Regions from separate parts of the Rhizobium sp. A22-96 genome, predicted to be linked through region 1. Evidence: predicted binding sites of a transcription regulator. Region 1 holds the regulator's gene; each other region holds the start of a gene.

Region 1 (5,866 bases):
CAGATCTACATGTGGGCGAGTGAAGCCGAACGGGCGTTCGTCGAACGAACCTCCGGGGCGATCATCGTCCTGCTCTTCTTCCTCGTTGCGATGAATATCGGCGTGATCCTGCTGCGCCGCCGCTTCGAACGGCGCTGGTAGGGGAGGGCGATCCAATGAACATGATGACGGAAGCCGCAAGTGAAAGAGCATTGGCCAGGAAGATGACGACGATCCCCTACAAGATGATCGGCCAGGACGTGTCCGTCTTCTACGGCGACAAGCGTGCGCTCTTCGACGTCAACCTGAACATCCGCGCCAATACGGTTACGGCGTTGATCGGTCCTTCGGGCTGCGGCAAATCCACCTTCCTGCGTTGCCTCAATCGCATGAACGATACGATCGAGACCTGCCGCGTCACCGGCAAGATCACGCTCGACGATCAGGATGTCTACGACAACAACATTGATGTTGTGGAGCTGCGCGCGCGGGTCGGCATGGTCTTCCAGAAGCCCAATCCGTTCCCGAAGTCGATCTATGAGAACGTAGCCTATGGCCCCCGCATCCATGGTCTGCATCGCTCGAAAGCCGATCTCGAGCATATCGTCGAAACCAGCCTGCAGAAGGCCGGTCTGTGGGGTGAGGTGAAGGATCGGCTGCATGATGCCGGCACGAGCCTCTCGGGCGGTCAGCAGCAGCGCCTGTGCATCGCCCGTGCCGTCGCGGTCAGCCCGGAGGTCATTCTGATGGACGAGCCCTGTTCGGCGCTCGATCCCATTGCCACCGCCAAGGTCGAGGATCTGATCCACGAGCTGCGCGAAAACTTCACCATCGTCATCGTCACGCATTCCATGCAGCAGGCAGCCCGCGTGTCGCAACGTACCGCAATGTTTCATCTCGGCCATCTGGTCGAGGAGAACGATACCGATAAGATGTTCACCAATCCCGACGATTTCCGCACGCAGGATTACATCATGGGCCGTTTTGGTTGATGATGCCGTGCGCGCGGCTCCTTTCACACAGTTCACCTTGAGGATAGAAAAATGGTCTCCACTCACATTCTCTCTGCCTATGACGAAGACCTGAAGTTCCTGACGCGCCGTATTGCGGAAATGGGCGGCCTGGCCGAGCAAATGGTCAGCGACAGCGTTCGGGCGCTGGTCCAGAGCGACACTGGTCTTGCGCAGAAGGTCATCTCCGACGACGTAATCCTCGATCATGCCGAGCGCGAAGTCGGCGACAAGGCCATCGTCACCATCGCCCGTCGTCAGCCGATGGCTGCCGACCTGCGCGAGATCATGGGTTCGATCCGTATCGCTTCCGATCTGGAGCGCGTCGGCGACCTCGGCAAGAACACCGCCAAGCGCGTCATCGCCGTGCAGGGTACGGGCGTTCCGCGTCGCCTGGCTCGTGGCATCGAGCACCTTTCCGAATTGGCGCTGAGCCAGCTCAAGGAAGTCCTCGACGTCTACGCCACCCGCTCGCCGGACAAGGCCGTGTCGATCCGCGAACGCGACGAGGAAATCGACGCGATGTACACCTCGCTCTTCCGCGAGATGCTGACCTACATGATGGAAGATCCGCGCAACATCACCACCTGCACGCATCTTCTCTTCTGCGCCAAGAACATCGAGCGCATCGGCGACCATGCCACCAACATCGCCGAGACGATCTATTACATGGCGACGGGTGCTCAGCCCGAAGGCGAGCGCCCGAAGGACGATACCGCCAATACCGTCGGCGCAGTGACGGAATAATCCGAAAGCGAAGAAAGGAGACCATAGGCGCATGGTTCCGAGAGTTGCTGTTGTAGAAGACGAGGAAGCGCTCAGCGTTCTGCTGCGCTACAATCTCGAGGCCGAAGGCTTCGAGGTCGACACGATCCTCAGAGGCGATGAAGCCGAGTTGCGTCTCCAGGAGCGCATTCCCGATCTTCTGATCCTCGACTGGATGCTCCCCGGTGTATCCGGCATCGAGCTCTGCCGCCGGCTGCGCATGCGGCCGGAGACGGAGCGCCTGCCGATCATCATGCTGACGGCCCGCGGCGAGGAAAGCGAGCGCGTGCGCGGTCTTTCCACTGGCGCGGACGATTACGTCGTCAAGCCGTTCTCGACACCCGAGCTGATGGCTCGCGTCAAGGCGATGCTGCGGCGCGCCCGTCCGGAGGTTCTCTCCACGGTGTTGCGTTGTGGCGATATCGAGCTGGACCGCGAGACGCACCGCGTTCACCGCAAGAGCCGCGAAGTGCGGCTGGGACCGACCGAATTCCGTCTTCTGGAATTCCTGATGTCCTCGCCGGGCCGCGTCTTCTCGCGTTCGCAACTGCTCGACGGCGTGTGGGGGCATGATATCTATGTCGACGAACGCACGGTCGACGTGCATGTCGGTCGCCTGCGCAAGGCGCTCAACTTCTCCAATATGCAGGATGTCATCCGCACCGTTCGCGGCGCGGGCTACTCCATGGAGGCCTGAGCGGGAATACCCGATCAGGCACTCAACATTACAGCGCCACGCGTCTTTCAAGACGCGTTAAGGTCGCTGTAACATCTTAGAATTCTGCATAATTTTCCCTTAAATCGGTTCCGATTTAAGAAATTATGCAGTCGCGGCGGAAACAGAAAACGGGCCCCAAAGGGCCCGTTTCTTTATCTCAGTGATGAAGTGTCTCAGCCGCGCGGCTGAGCTGGCCTGCGCCGTTCATGCACCGGCTGGTAGGCCAGGCGCTGATGGTAGGTGCAGTAGGGCGATGAATCCGGGCTCTCGTTGCCGCAGAAGTGGAAATCGTCCTTCAGGGGATCGCCGACCGGCCACTTGCAGGTGCGCTCCGTCAGTTCCGTCAGGCCGAGACGCCGGGAGATCGGAACGACCACATTGGCGGCCGGACGATACTGGATCTCGTTGACCGTATCGATCTCGATCTCTTCCTTCAACATGGTTGCGCCCTGCTGGCGGGTAACCGTGCGGGTTGCGACGCGCGCCTGATAGTTCGAAGCCCGCGGTGCCGTGGCGTTGCGCTTCGGCGTGCGAGCTGCCGCCGTCGTGCCGCCGGCCTTCGCTCGACCGGGAAGGTTCAAGCGATGCACCTTGCCGATAACGGCGTTACGGCTGACGCCACCGAGCTGTGCCGCGATCTGGCTGGCGCTCAACCCTTCGGACCATAGCTTTTTCAGCTTCTCGACGCGTTCGTCTGTCCAATTCATGCCCTGTCTCCGCTGTCGCGTTTCCGATGGCAGAATCCCTCACCATTGCCTCGCATGGGGATCGAGGCACGAAACGCTCTAAAATTGTGGTGACTAGTTCCGCCGCATGCAGTCTAGCAATTGGTTTTTAACCTAGTGTGAGGCAGACTCCGTGACAAGAGTCGCGGGAATCTTGAGGAATCGATTTCGAGGTTTTCCCCAACTTGCTGTCCGGGCGTGGCATTTCTGCAATATGCGGCACCGAACGTATCCCTTTTGCGCGCAAGCACTTTCTCGCACCTGCTAAAGCGCCAGTTTTGTTGACATCGCGGTGCAAAACAACAATAGTGACCGGGCCGCCGCAAGGCGGCATTTTTGATTTTTTCGGACCCCTTTCGTAAAAACGAAGCGATTGGTCCTTAAAGTTGTGATCGAGGAGATATGGCCATGGCCGAGACCGCGCCGCTTTATGATACCTACATGCGAGCTCCGCTGCGGTTCGAGCGAGGCGAAGGCGTATGGTTGATCACTGAAAGCGGTGAACGCTATCTCGATTTTGCAGCCGGCGTGGCGGTCAATTCGCTCGGTCATGCTCATCCCCATCTTGTCGCCGAGCTGAAGGCGCAGGCTGACAAGGTTTGGCATCTGTCCAACCTCTACGAGGTGCCTGGTCAGGAAAAGCTGTCGAAGCGGCTGACGGAAGCCACTTTCGCCGACAAGGTGTTCTTTACGAATTCGGGTGCCGAAGCGTTGGAATGCGCCATCAAGACGGCGCGGCGCTATCAGTTCGCCAAGGGGCATCCTGAGAAGTTTCATATCATCACCTTCGAAGGTGCCTTCCATGGCCGTACCATCGCGACGATCGCGGCCGGCGGCCAGGAAAAGTATATCGAAGGCTTCGGTCCGAAGGCTCCCGGCTTCGATCAGGTACCGTTCGGTGATCTCGATGCCGTGCGCGCAGCCATTACCGAGGCGACGGGCGCTATCCTGATAGAGCCGGTGCAGGGCGAGGGTGGTATCCGCCCGGCGACCAATGAATTCCTGCGTGGTCTCCGCCAGATCTGCGACGAGCACGGCCTGCTGCTGGTTCTCGACGAGGTGCAGTCCGGCGTTGGTCGTACCGGCAAGCTCTTTGCCCACGAATGGGCTGGTATCAAGCCCGATATCATGGCGGTCGCAAAGGGTATCGGCGGCGGCTTTCCGCTCGGCGCATGCCTGGCAACGGCCGAAGCGGCTTCCGGCATGAAGGCCGGCACGCACGGATCGACCTATGGCGGCAATCCGCTGGCCATGGCAGTCGGCAATGCGGTGCTTGATATCGTGCTGGCCGATGGTTTCCTGGAACATGTGCGCGATATCGCACTGGTCTTCCGCCAGGGCCTCGCCTCGCTCAAGGATCGCTTCCCGGATATCATCGAGGATATTCGTGGCGAAGGCCTCATGCTTGGCATCAAGGCGGCTATCCCGCAGGCGGACCTCTTGCAGGCGATCCGCGCCGAACATCTGCTTGGTGTCCCGGCTGGCGATAATGTCATCCGTCTGTTGCCGCCGCTGATCGTCACCGCCGAGGAAGCGCGCGAAGGCCTTGCCCGTATCGAGCGCGCCGCAGAGCGCGCGCGCGCCGTTCGCGTCAAGAAATCGGCTTGAATTCAGCGCCCGCAGTCGGGGCGTTCGTGCCCCACGCGGGCGTTATTGTTTTTTCTGGAGTACAGGTAAGGACATGGCTTCTCCGAAACACTTTCTCGACCTCTCGGCCGTAGCAGCCGCCGATCTGCGCAACATCATCGATGATGCGATCGTGCGAAAGCAGGCACTGAAGGCCGGCACGGCCGACAAGCCGCTCGCCGGCAAGATGCTTGCGATGATCTTCGAGAAGCCTTCCACCCGCACACGCGTATCCTTCGACGTCGGCATGCGCCAGCTCGGCGGCGAGACGCTGTTCCTGTCGGGAACCGAGATGCAGCTCGGCCGCGCCGAGACGATCGGTGACACCGCGAAAGTATTGTCGCGCTATGTCGATGCGATCATGATCCGCACGACCGATCATTCGCGCCTGCTGGAGCTGGCGGAGCATGCGACGGTTCCCGTCATCAATGCGCTGACCGACGATACGCATCCCTGCCAGATCATGGCCGATATCATGACCTTCGAGGAACATCGCGGTCCGATCAAGGGCAAGACCGTTGCCTGGACCGGCGACGGCAACAATGTGCTGCATTCGCTGATCGAAGGCGCCGCGCGTTTCGGCTATCGCATGAACATGGCGGTACCCCTTGGTTCCGAGCCGAAGGATCACTATCTGAACTGGGCCCGCAACGAGGGCGCCGAAATCATGCTCTCGCATGATGCAGACCGTGCGGTCGCCGGCGTCGATTGCGTGGTAACCGATACCTGGGTTTCCATGAATCAGGAACACCGGGCTCGCGGTCACAACGTCTTCCAGCCCTATCAGGTCAACAAGGCTTTGATGGCACAGGCCGGCAAAGACGCGTTGTTCATGCATTGCCTGCCCGCTCACCGTGGGGAGGAAGTGACGGACGAGGTGATCGATGGCCCGCAATCCGTTGTTTTCGATGAGGCGGAAAACCGCCTTCATGCGCAAAAGTCGATTCTTGCTTGGTGCCTGGGCGCAATCTGAGGATAGGAAGCCGCGTTTGAGAGCGCGGGCGCAGTAGGAGTAAAGCAATGGCCGAAAATGCAGCCTCGCT
Region 2 (5,866 bases), on a different contig from region 1:
GTGATGCCGGAATAGGCCCAGGTCACCGTGGCCGCGCCGAAGAGCGAAGCGAAGTTTGCAAGGATCGTCAGCAACGGCAGGGCGACCGTCAGCGCCACCAGCCGCGGAAAGATCAGCACGCCGATGGGGTTGAGGCCCATGACCTTCAACGCATCCACTTCCTCGCGCATCTTCATCGAGCCGATTTCGGCGGTAATCGCGCTGCCGGAACGGCCCGCGATCATGATCGCCGTCAGAAGCACGCCGATTTCGCGCAATTGCAGGATGCCGACGAGATCGACGACAAAGACCTCGGCGCCAAAATAGCGCAGCTGGAATGCCCCCTGCTGCGCAATGATCGCGCCAATCAGATAGGACATCAGCAGAATGATGGGAACAGCCCTGACGGCCATGTGATCGATCTGATTGATGATCGAAGCCGGCGAGACGCCGCTACCGCGTCCGAATTTGAGCTGCGCGCCGCGAACAGCCGAGCCCAGTATGTACATGGCGGCAATCAGGTTGCCCCATAGCTCGTAGACTGTCTTGCCGATGGGAGCGAACAGCCGCTCGGTCCATGGTCCCTTCGACTTCGCCCGCCCGGTTTCCGCATCTGGATCCTCGTCGAAGGCGGTCAGCAGCTCATCAATATGCGGATTGGAGCCGTCAATCGTCACCGTGGCGCCATGCGCCTCCTGGCTCATCTTCAGACGCCGGATCAGCAGCGCGCCGGCCGTATCCACATCGGACAGGTCGGAAAGATCGATGACGACGTCACCGCCTGAACTCCGTTTCGAGAGCTGCTCGATCTTCCGCAGTACGCCGTGCACATTGGCGCTGCGCCAATTGCCTTCCAGCCGATAGCGATGCCCACTGCCATCGGCTTCGTCATCGATCCTCGGTGCATCGGATTTCTGTTCGGCTACGTTCAAACTAATGCGTCTCTCAGATCTGGCATCACTAACGTCGACTCGGGAAGCCCGACCCGACGCCGATGCTTAATACACCGACTGCACGGGAAATAGCTATGCTGCGCCGCGGCCAACATATGTCACGGCTTTTTGATATCCAAATGAATTTGTTCGCGTCCGCGTTACGATACGCCGCGCGCACCTCCACCCACCGCCGAACCTCCTGGCTGGAGACCGCGTGCAAAGATGACCATGCCAAGGCCGAAAGCAGCCACCCCGGCCATGACGTAATAGCTGTCAATATCAAGCCACGCATAGAGATAGCCGGATGCCAGCGTCATCAGGCCAAGGAACATCCCGTTATAGAAATAATAGGCGCCCTGGGCCGAAGCCTCCTGCGTTTCGTGGACCGAGGCGACGATGCGCCGCTGGATGCCGGTATGGACGCAGGCATAGGTGCAGGAATGGAAGCATTGCAGCAGGAAGTAACCGAGGAAACCCAGATTCATCGGGAAAAGGATCCAGCGAAGGACACACATGCTCGAGCCGAAAAAGATCAACGTCCACGCGCTGAAACGCCGGCTCAGCTTCTTCGACAGGAAAAAGACCATCACTTCGGCCGCAACGCCGATGCTCCAGAGAACAGCGATTTCCGCTCCGGAGAAACCAAGCTTGCGCCAGTAAATCGACGCGAAAGTATAAAGCATCGCGTGGCTGGACTGCTGCACAGAAACGCCGATCATGGTGACGAGCAGCTTGGGAGAGCGCAGGTTTCCGGTCGGGGGCTGCAGGTTGATCGGCTGGTTATGTCGGCGCGTCGGTCCGATACGTGGGGAAAACACACCCATCAGCATGGTAAGAACGAAGCCGGCGACCATGACGGGGAGCACCATCGTGCCTCCCCACATGCCGATCATCTGTCCGCCAAGAAGGGTCGAGAGGATGAAGGTGATTGATCCCCACACGCGCATCGAGCCGTAATCGAAGCCCCAGCGACGCACGCCCGACATGGCAATGGACTCGACCACCGGCACATAGGGTGCATAGGTCGCGCCCTGGATGCCGTAGACGAGCAGAACAGGCCAGAAATCGCTGGTCCAGTAAAGCGCGATCGCCGTCAGCAGCGACAGGCCGCCGGACCAGAACAGCACATCGGCGCGTTCCTTCATGTGATCGGCGAGGCTGGCGATAATAGGCGTTACAAGAACACGCACGACCATGGGCACGGCAATCACGAGACCGATCTCGTGGTCGCTGAAATTCAGCCCCGCCAGCCAGACGGGGAAAAACGGCAAGGCGATCCCGTTGACGAACAACGGTGCACAATAGGACAAGGCAGTGCGCAAACGGAAATACGGGGGCGCACCCTCGCCCTGCGAGGACTTTATGGCGGGAATCATGACAGACCTGAAGGGAACTGATTTGTCCCTATCACTCTATCGTGAGTACGACTATGGCGAGAAATGGCCAAATCGTAACGTTTCGGAAAAAATCCGAAGCTTCCGGGCTTTCCCGCTGATCAATAATTATGACAGGCTATTATTAAGCTCGTGAGGCGGCCTCTAAATCAGGCCGCCTGGGCTCCCAGCGGCTGGGGCAATTCTTCGACCGAGGCGCCTGCGGCCTGCGTCTCAAGAATTGTCTGCCAGGTGATGAGCTCGAACGTGCCGTCCTCATGCTCGGCGATCGCCGTGCAGCTCTCCACCCAGTCACCGGTATTGATGTAACGGATGCCGTCGAGATCCTCGATGACGGCATGATGGATGTGGCCGCAGATCACCCCGTCAGCATCATTGCGCTTGGCTTCTTCGGCAACGACACGCTGGAATTCGCCGATGAAGTTGACGGCATGCTTGACCTGCAGCTTCGCCCAGGCCGAGAACGACCAGTAAGGCATATTCAGACGGCGGCGCACCGCGGCGAGGCCGATATTGATCAGGATCGCCATATCGTAGGCCCAGTCGCCGAGATAGGCGAGCAGGCGGGCATTGCGGACGACAACGTCGAATTCGTCGCCATGCAGCACGAGATACTTCTTGCCGTCGGCAGTCTCGTGCATGGCGCGTTGCGCCACTTCGATGCCACCGAAGTGCATGCCGGGGAAATCACGGAGGAATTCGTCGTGATTGCCGGGGATATAGACGATGCGCGTGCCCTTGCGTGCCTTGCGCAGAAGCTTCTGGACCACATCATTGCAATCCTGCGGCCAGTACCAGTTTCGCTTGAGGCGCCAGCCGTCGACGATGTCTCCAACAAGGAAGATCGTATCGGCTTCGTGGTGGCGTAAAAAGTCGAGCAGAAAGTCCACCTTCGCGGCTTTCGAGCCAAGGTGCACGTCAGAAATGAACAGTGTTCGGAATCGCCGGGTGTCCATGTTTTCATTCACGAACTTATGTCCGTGCCCTATCCTACCTTACCTATTCCAAAACCAGACTCGTGTTTCAGGAAGATGACAAACCCTGTGTCTGGCGGCTTATCGAGGCAGATCAGCCGCGTTTGGCCACGATGGCGAGATCCGGTCGATCGGTTGTAAAACTGGCGACACCAAGGCGAAACATCATGCGCGCCGCCTCACTCGTATGCGCAGCCCAGCCATGCACCGTCACGTCGTTCGCCCGAAAGAAGTTCACGACCCCCGCATCCAGCGCGTCGGCGCGAACGGCGATCTCGCGCACGCCTGAGGCACGCAGAGCAGCAACGATCCCATGCCAGCCAAGCTGGGTTACCGTCTGCGGCGAGCAGAGAAAGGTGAAGCCGAGCAATTCGCCGGCGTTCAGGCCCCGCTCATCGAGTGCAGCAACGAATGCCTGAAGACGCGGCAGCGCGAAGCTTGTCACCATCGTCCGCGCCAGCATCCCCGTCGCCATCAACTCGTCCAGGATGCGGCCTTCCATTCCTTCATAGGGTTTGCCGTCCAGTCCGGTCTTGATCTCCAGCCGAAGATCGATCGCGGACGGACCGAAAATGTCGATCGTTTCCGTAAGGGTGGGTATGGTCTCGCCGCCGCTCCCGATCACAATGTGGCGCGCCAATTCCTCGTAGGTGAGATCGGCTATCGCACCCTTCCCGTCCGTCATCCTGTCGATCAAAGCGTCATGATGGACGACGAGCTTGCCGTCGCGCGTCTGATGAACATCGAATTCGACGAGATCGACGTCGAGCTTGGCTGTTTTCGAAAAGGCAAACCTGGTGTTTTCAGGCCACAAATGCGCGCCGCCGCGATGAGAAACAATCAAAGTCATTGGAGATCCTCTGCCTGCGGATCTCATAATCCCGTGCGGTGAACCCCTTATGACGCTGCTGCCCACCGGCCCGGCTTGCGACAAGGCGACGCTGCGACACCGGTCGGAACCGGCGATCAGGACTTTGCCGCTGCAAAAACGCTTTGTGACGTCAATTGCATACTGTGAACGCCAAACGATTGTTGTATGGAGGGACTCAAGCGCAGGCAGGAATGGAGACCGCGAGATGGATACGCACGATACTTCGAAGGCAGCCAAGAACATGGCGAGTGGCGATTTCGACGAACAGGCGCTCTATTTCCATCGCTATCCCCGCCCCGGCAAGCTTGAAATCCAGGCTACCAAGCCGCTCGGCAACCAGCGCGATCTCGCGCTTGCCTATTCTCCAGGCGTTGCCGCACCTTGCCTAGCCATCCGCGACAATCCGGAAACGGCAGCCTATTACACGTCCCGAGCCAATCTCGTTGCCGTTATTTCCAATGGTTCGGCAGTGCTCGGCCTCGGCAATATCGGCCCGCTCGCCTCCAAGCCCGTGATGGAAGGCAAGGCGGTTCTCTTCAAGAAATTCGCCGGCATCGATGTGTTCGACATCGAAGTCGAGGCTCCCACAGTTGACGAGATGGTCAACACGATCTCGGCTCTGGAGCCGACCTTCGGCGGCATCAATCTCGAGGATATCAAGGCGCCGGAATGCTTCGACGTCGAGCGTCGCCTGCGCGAGAAGATGGAAATCCCCGTTTTCCACGACGATCAGCACGGCACCGCCATCATCGTCGCCGCCGCCATCCTCAACGGATTGGAGCTGGCCGGCAAGAAGATCGAAGACGTCAAGATCGTGGCGTCCGGCGCCGGCGCCGCAGCACTTGCCTGCCTCAACCTGCTCGTCATACTTGGCGCCAAGCGCGAAAATATCTGGGTCCACGATATCGAGGGCCTGGTCTACAAGGACCGGAACGTGCTGATGGACGAATGGAAGTCCGTCTATGCTCAGGATAGCGACAAGCGCGAGCTTGCCGAGTCTATCCCAGGCGCCGACGTCTTCCTCGGCCTCTCGGCCGCAGGCGTGTTGAAGCCCGAGCTTCTGGAACAGATGGCGGAAAAGCCGCTGATCATGGCGCTCGCCAACCCGACGCCGGAAATCATGCCCGACCTCGCCCGCGCTGCCCGCCCCGACGCCATGATCTGCACGGGCCGTTCGGATTTCCCGAACCAGGTGAACAACGTTCTCTGCTTCCCCTATATCTTCCGCGGCGCGCTCGATTGCGGCGCCAAGACGATCAATGAGGAAATGAAGATGGCCGCTGTGCGCGCCATCGCCTCGCTTGCCCGCGAAGAACCTTCGGATGTAGCCGCCCGCGCCTACACAGGCGAAACCCCGGTCTTCGGGCCGAACTATCTGATCCCCTCGCCCTTCGATCCCCGCCTGATCCTGCGCATCGCGCCGGCCGTGGCCAAGGCCGCCGCCGAAAGCGGCGTGGCACTGCGCCCGATCACCGATTTCGATGCCTATATGGACGAGCTCAACCGCTTCGTCTTCCGCTCCGGCTTCGTCATGAAGCCGATCTTCGCCGCCGCGAAGATTTCCGAGCGCAAGCGGGTGGTCTTCTCCGAAGGTGAAGACGAGCGCGTGCTGCGTGCCGCGCAGGTGCTGCTTGAAGAAGGCACGGCAGCCCCGATCCTGATCGGCCGCCCCTCCGTCATCGAGACCCGCCTGAAGCGCTACGGCCTCAAGAT
Region 3 (5,866 bases), 410 kb from region 1:
TTTCAGCGAAGGCCCACCCTCTTGCCGGCGATGATATCGACCGGATGCTGCGCTAAATGTTTTCGGGAATGCCCGAGATCGCAGCCGATTTTTCCAGACAACGCATGATCTTCCGCGAAGGCTATTTCCCACCTCCCGAAATCATGCGGCAGCGCGTCCCCGGAGACCTGCGCCATGACCGACATTTCCTCGAAGACATCTATCGGCAAATCACGCTCGATGCTTGGCCTTGCCATCTGGCTGGCGCTGCTTCTGCTCCTGACCGTTCTTCTCATCGGACTTGGCACCTGGCAGGTGCAACGGCTGCATTGGAAGCTGGATCTGATCGCCAAAGTCGATTCCCGTGTGCATGCGCCGGCGGTTGCGGCACCTGGCCCGGCGCAATGGGCTGCTATCAATGCCGAAAATTCCGAATACAAGCACGTGCAGGCAAAGGGCACTTTCCTCAATGACAAGGAAACGCAGGTCTATGCCTCGACCGAACTTGGCCCCGGTTATTGGGTGCTGACGCCCTTGAAGCAGGCTGACGGGACGACCGTCATCATCAATCGCGGCTTCGTTGCCACCGATAAACGCCAGCCGACGACGCGACCTGAAGGCCAGATCGGCGGCGAGACGACGGTGACCGGCCTACTGCGCATCAACGAGCCCAAGGGCACATTGATGCGTTCCAACGTGCCTGCGGAAGAACGCTGGTATTCACGGGATGTCACGGCAATCGCCGATGTCCGCGGCCTGCAGAATGTCGCGCCCTACTTCATCGACGCCGACGACACGAAAAATCCAGGCGGCCTGCCGGTGGGCGGGCTGACGCAGATCGTCTTCCACAACAGCCATTTGGTCTACGCCATCACCTGGTACGGGCTGGCGGCCATGACGCTCGGCCTTGCAGTATTCCTTGTCTATTTCGAGCGGCGGCGGGCAATTGCGGTCGACTGACCCGTGCATGTTTTTGTTTTGCCGCAATTCCGCACGGAAAACCGCTTCGCACTTTTCCTGGACTTGCTCTATCGAATCATCTTCGGAAATCGGAGCTGCCAGCGCCGGCCATCGCTCGTCATCTCGACAAGGCCGAATGGCTCAACGTCGATCGTCCAGAATGCCGTGGGCGGCGCCTGCAGCACATGCAGCACGGCAGCGCGGATAACGCTCGCATGGGTGACGACGACGGTATGACCGGCATCGTGAAGATGATGTCCCATCCATTCGCCGATGCGCAGCATGACTGACGATAGCGATTCGCCGCCATGCGGCGCTGCGTCCAAATCAGTCATCCATAGTTCCAGGGATTGCGGGTCGCTTGCGTGAAGCTCGGCAAGCGACTTTCCACTCCAGTCGCCATAGTCACACTCGCGCAAGGCGGCATCCAGGATGGCGTCAGAGCCAAGGATGGCAGCCGTCTGGCGCGCGCGCAGTGCCGGGCTCGTCCACATCCGATCAATCGTTCCAAGCTTGGCCAATCCGGTCCGCTGCGCCGCCTTATCCTCCAGCGGCTCATCGTCCGGGAAGCAGCCTTTCCGATTGGCCTCGGTCGGACCATGGCAAATCCAGCTCAAACGCGCCTTCATGACAGCCGATATCTCCATTGATTGTCGCGATTTCGCATCACGATGGCGGTTGATTGACAACCATATTTGCCGACAGTTATAAACTTGCACTTGCGGGTGTGGAAGCCGGTGTAATCCCGGCGCGGTCGCGCCACTGTAATCGACGGGCGGATACCGCCCCCAGAGAGCCAGACCCTTCCCGCAAAACCCTTCCGCAAATGGAACGCGCTTTTCTTCTAGAGGGAAATACAATGTCCGATACCGCTTTCGCCCCTACCGCGATCCCGCAGCCGATCCCGCTCGGCCAAATCCTGCCCTGGGCTATTTTTGCCGGCCTGCTGATGCTGCTCGCGATCTATTTCGTCGGCGCAGAAGAAGGCGCGGCCTCGCTGATTTCAGGCATGTATGTGCATGAATTCGTGCATGACGGCCGCCATCTCCTCGGTTTCCCCTGCCACTAAGGGATCAGGCACATGGTTGGACGTCTTTTGCTCCGCGGCATGATCGTGGGGGCGCTCGCTGGTATTCTCGTTTTCGCTTTCGCCCACACCTTCGGCGAACCGCTGGTTGATTGGGCAATCGGCTTTGAAGAAAAAACTGCCCAGGCAGCTGGAGAAGCCGCAGAACCGGAAATCGTCAGCCGCGCCACCCAGGCTGGCTTCGGTCTCTTCACCGGCATCATGGTCTATTCGACGGCGATCGGCGGGTTGTTCGCGCTGGTTTTCTCCTTCGTCTACGGCCGCATCAGCCCCCTCGGCGCACGCGGCACCGCAGTCTTGCTCGCAATCGCCGCTTTCGTGACGATTTCGCTCGTTCCTGATATCAAGTATCCGGCAAATCCGCCGGCAGTCGGCAATCCCGACACGATCGGCGCCAGAACGGAACTGTTCTTCATCATGATCGTCGCCTCGATCGTCGGCATGATCGTTGCCATCGGGCTCGGCCGCCGGCTGGCGGCGCGCTACGGATCATGGAACGGGACGATCATCGGCGGCATCGGCTACATCGTCTTCATCGCGCTGATCCAGTACCTGCTTCCATCTGTCAACGAAGTGCCAGAACAGTTCTCGGCGGTCGTGCTCTGGCGGTTCCGCGTCACCTCGCTTGGCATGCATGTCATCCTGTGGACGACGCTCGCTCTTGGCTTCGGCGCCTGGGCGGAACGCGAGTTGCCGCAGACGCGCTATCGCAGCAACGCGACGCTGCGCCGCGCCTGAAATGGCATATCTATCGCATCCCGCGCACGCCAGCGTGCGCGGGAAACGCCGACTGCGAAGCGGCGTCTTGCTCGCAGTCCTCTGTCTCATGTTCTCGAGCTGGCCGACGCTGGTTTCGGCTCATGGAGGTTCTTCCGGGAGCCAGGCCGGCATCCCGATACCAAGCCTCACACATGGTGAAATGGCCGTGATCGCACCCTATTACGGGCGGATCATTGCGATTGCCGAGGATGTGTCCGATACCGACGAGACCTTTCGCCGACTGCTGAATTTCACGCAGATCCAGCGTGCCTATTGTCTCTGGGGCATGATGCCTGGCAGCGTGAGCGACGAGGAAAGCCCGTTCAACGAATGCTCGCACGCCTATCTCGCCGCCGCCAAGGCGGTGTTGCTGAAGATGCGGACGATGAAAAGCGATGCGGCCCCGGTAGATGATCTCGCTTCAGAGATCGATGCCGCGCTCGTGCGCAACAATCTGTCGCTCGTTCTCTGCCAGTTCAGCAGCGAAAATTTCAATACGGCCGATCTGATCCGGCCAAAGTTAGCCGACATCGTCCGTCATGCCCAAAGTCTCCTGGCACTCCTGTCGGCCCTTCTGGCGATCGGCGCCGGACTATGGCTGACGGCACGGGCTTTGCGGACCGAACCTCGCCCATAAAAAACACCGCCGCTCTACGCGGCGGTGTCTTTCATCTTACCAGTCGCGATGGCGATCACGCCAGCGATCGCTGCGCCAGCCGCCGTCACCACGCCAGCCATCACGATGACCGTGCCAGCCCCACGGCGGCGGTCTATGATATCCTCCACCCCAGCCATAGCGCGGTGGCGGCGGTCCCCATCTGTTCGGGCGGCACTCACCCCAGCGGGTCACATGCCAGCCACGACCGCAGGCATAGTCAACTTTCACAACCGGCACCGCCGCCGTTGTCCCGACAGCGGGTATAGGCATTGCTTCTGCCGAAGATACAGCCAGGCCACCAAGCAAAGCAGCGATGGCAAAAACGGACGATCTCATTTTGGTGGTCCTCTAACCAAGTCCCTTACAAGCCGGATTTAAAGCCCCGCCGCATGAACGCTGGCTGAACCGAAAAAGGCCATTTGGCGGCAGAAACAAGATTGGTTTCGAGACAGCTAACTCGACCAGAAGCTGTCGGCGTCAATCCTTCACGCCCCGATTCTGCCTGCCAGCAAAGGATATTCGACCTCCCTCGCGCGTCACGAGAGTTTCATGAACGAGGCTTACACCAAAGATATCGTTTGCCATAAAGGAGTTTGGGATGGTCGACCTCGCTTCCAACAGTTCAGAGGGTGGCAATACCAATCACCCAATTCACGGGGCCAGCGGCTCGGCAAAATGGTTCTTGCCGCTCTTCGGTGTCGTCGTGCTCGGTGGCCTGGCCTATGTCGGCTATGCGCTCGGCAGCGAACTTGCCGAGGCTGCGGCGGTTCCGTGGATTCTGCTCGGTCTTGCTCTCCTGATCGCGCTGGGTTTTGAATTCGTCAACGGCTTCCACGATACGGCCAACGCCGTGGCAACCGTCATCTACACCCGTTCGCTGCCGGCCGAATTTGCCGTCATCTGGTCCGGCTTCTTCAATTTCCTTGGCGTTCTAACCTCTTCCGGCGCGGTTGCCTTCGGCATCCTGGCGCTCTTGCCGGTCGAACTGATCCTTCAGGTCGGCTCCGGCTCGGGCCTTGCCATGGTGTTCGCCCTTCTGACCGCCGCCATCATATGGAACCTCGGCACCTGGTATCTGGGCCTGCCGGCATCGAGCTCGCATACGCTTGTCGGCTCCATTATCGGTGTCGGTCTCGCCAATCAGTTCCTGGCGCCGGCCGGCTCCGCCACCAGCGGTGTCGACTGGTCGCAGGCAAGCAGCGTCGGCATGTCGCTGCTGCTGTCGCCGATCATCGGTTTCGGCCTCGCAGCCATATTGCTGCTGGTTGCCAAGGTACTGATCCGCAACAAGGCGCTTTATGAGGCTCCGAAAGGCAATGCACCGCCACCGCTGTGGATCCGCTGCCTGTTGATCTTCACCTGCACCGGTGTCAGCTTCGCCCATGGCTCGAACGATGGACAGAAGGGCATGGGCCTTATCATGCTCATCCTCATCGGCCTGGTACCGACCGCCTTCGCGCTGAACCGCACGCCTGACATCAACTATCTCGAGGCTTACAAGGCCGCTTCGACACAGGTCGAGACGGTGCTGGGCAAATATGTGAAGCCCGGCGTCGCCACCCCCGCCGATCCGAAAGCCGCCGTCAGCGACGCGGTGAAGAACAAGAGCTGGACGGATGCCACGACACCGGCACTCCAAGCCTATATTCACGCCACCGGCGTCGAAATCGCCTCGTATCCTTCGGTAGAGAAGCTGCCGAACGGTCTTGTCAGCAACGTTCGCAACGACATCTACCTCATCGGCGAAGCGTTGAAGCTGATCGACAAGCAGAAGCTGTTGCCGATGAGCGCCGACGACCTGAAGGCGGTGACGCAGTATCACGCTGCCGTCGACAACGCGACGAAGTTCATTCCGCTCTGGGTCAAGGTCGCTGTGGCGCTGGCGCTCGGCCTCGGCACCATGGTCGGCTGGAAGCGCATCGTCGTTACCGTCGGCGAAAAGATCGGCAAGACGCATCTGACCTATGGCCAAGGCGCTGCCGCCGAAGTCGTCGCCATGCTGACGATCGGTGCGGCCGACCATCTCGGCTTGCCGGTTTCCACCACCCACGTCCTCTCGTCCGGCGTCGCCGGGACGATGGCGGCAAATGGCTCGGGCCTGCAGTGGTCGACGGTGCGCAACATGCTGATGGCGTGGATATTGACGCTGCCGGCGTCGATAGCGCTCGCTTTTGTGCTGTTCATCATCCTGCGCCAGGTTTTCTGATCGGCATACCGGCTGGATATTCCAGCCTTTGCCTGAAAATATCCCCAAAGCACAATGGCGCCCCTCGCGGGCGCCATTTCCATTGAATATCACGGTTACATGCCGCCGCTCATCGCCGTAACGGCTCTCAGAGTTACCCCGAAATCCTTCGGCACAGCCGCTGCGGCGGTTGCGTCATTCAACCACCGCAACGACCTTCCGAAAGCGCTCTAGCGAG

The links. The regulator PhoB, encoded in region 1, activates phosphate uptake and scavenging genes when phosphate is short. The targets are predictions, from matches to a motif close to TGTCATNNANCTGTCAT.
Region 2: a site for PhoB is predicted at 3,329-3,345, ahead of ACQZ6F_RS06955 (UDP-2,3-diacylglucosamine diphosphatase). Genes of this name have one in related genera too.
Region 3: a site for PhoB is predicted at 3,978-3,994, ahead of ACQZ6F_RS21520 (inorganic phosphate transporter). Genes of this name have one in related genera too.

What each region holds. Positions count from the first base shown of each region.
Region 1 covers NZ_JBNWDQ010000005.1:419,339-425,204, forward strand. The annotation lists gene pstA (phosphate ABC transporter permease PstA) at 1-141, shown strand, start outside; gene pstB (phosphate ABC transporter ATP-binding protein PstB) at 156-971, shown strand; gene phoU (phosphate signaling complex protein PhoU) at 1,023-1,736, shown strand; gene phoB (phosphate regulon transcriptional regulator PhoB) at 1,768-2,451, shown strand; gene ACQZ6F_RS23605 (GcrA family cell cycle regulator) at 2,646-3,179, opposite strand; gene ACQZ6F_RS23610 (aspartate aminotransferase family protein) at 3,606-4,805, shown strand; gene argF (ornithine carbamoyltransferase) at 4,879-5,796, shown strand; gene ACQZ6F_RS23620 (Hsp33 family molecular chaperone) at 5,844-5,866, shown strand, end outside.
Region 2 covers NZ_JBNWDQ010000002.1:97,701-103,566, forward strand. The annotation lists gene ACQZ6F_RS06945 (ABC transporter permease) at 1-911, opposite strand, end outside; gene ACQZ6F_RS06950 (MFS transporter) at 1,073-2,290, opposite strand; gene ACQZ6F_RS06955 (UDP-2,3-diacylglucosamine diphosphatase) at 2,458-3,264, opposite strand; gene ACQZ6F_RS06960 (glycerophosphodiester phosphodiesterase) at 3,377-4,132, opposite strand; gene ACQZ6F_RS06965 (NADP-dependent malic enzyme) at 4,359-5,866, shown strand, end outside.
Region 3 covers NZ_JBNWDQ010000005.1:9,430-15,295, reverse strand. The annotation lists gene ACQZ6F_RS21555 (hypothetical protein) at 3-176, opposite strand; gene ACQZ6F_RS21550 (SURF1 family protein) at 175-939, shown strand; gene ACQZ6F_RS21545 (histidine phosphatase family protein) at 1,008-1,568, opposite strand; gene ACQZ6F_RS21540 (CbtB domain-containing protein) at 1,799-2,008, shown strand; gene ACQZ6F_RS21535 (CbtA family protein) at 2,021-2,764, shown strand; gene ACQZ6F_RS21530 (hypothetical protein) at 2,853-3,422, shown strand; gene ACQZ6F_RS21525 (GCG_CRPN prefix-to-repeats domain-containing protein) at 3,459-3,779, opposite strand; gene ACQZ6F_RS21520 (inorganic phosphate transporter) at 4,042-5,649, shown strand; gene ACQZ6F_RS21515 (Ros/MucR family transcriptional regulator) at 5,859-5,866, opposite strand, start outside.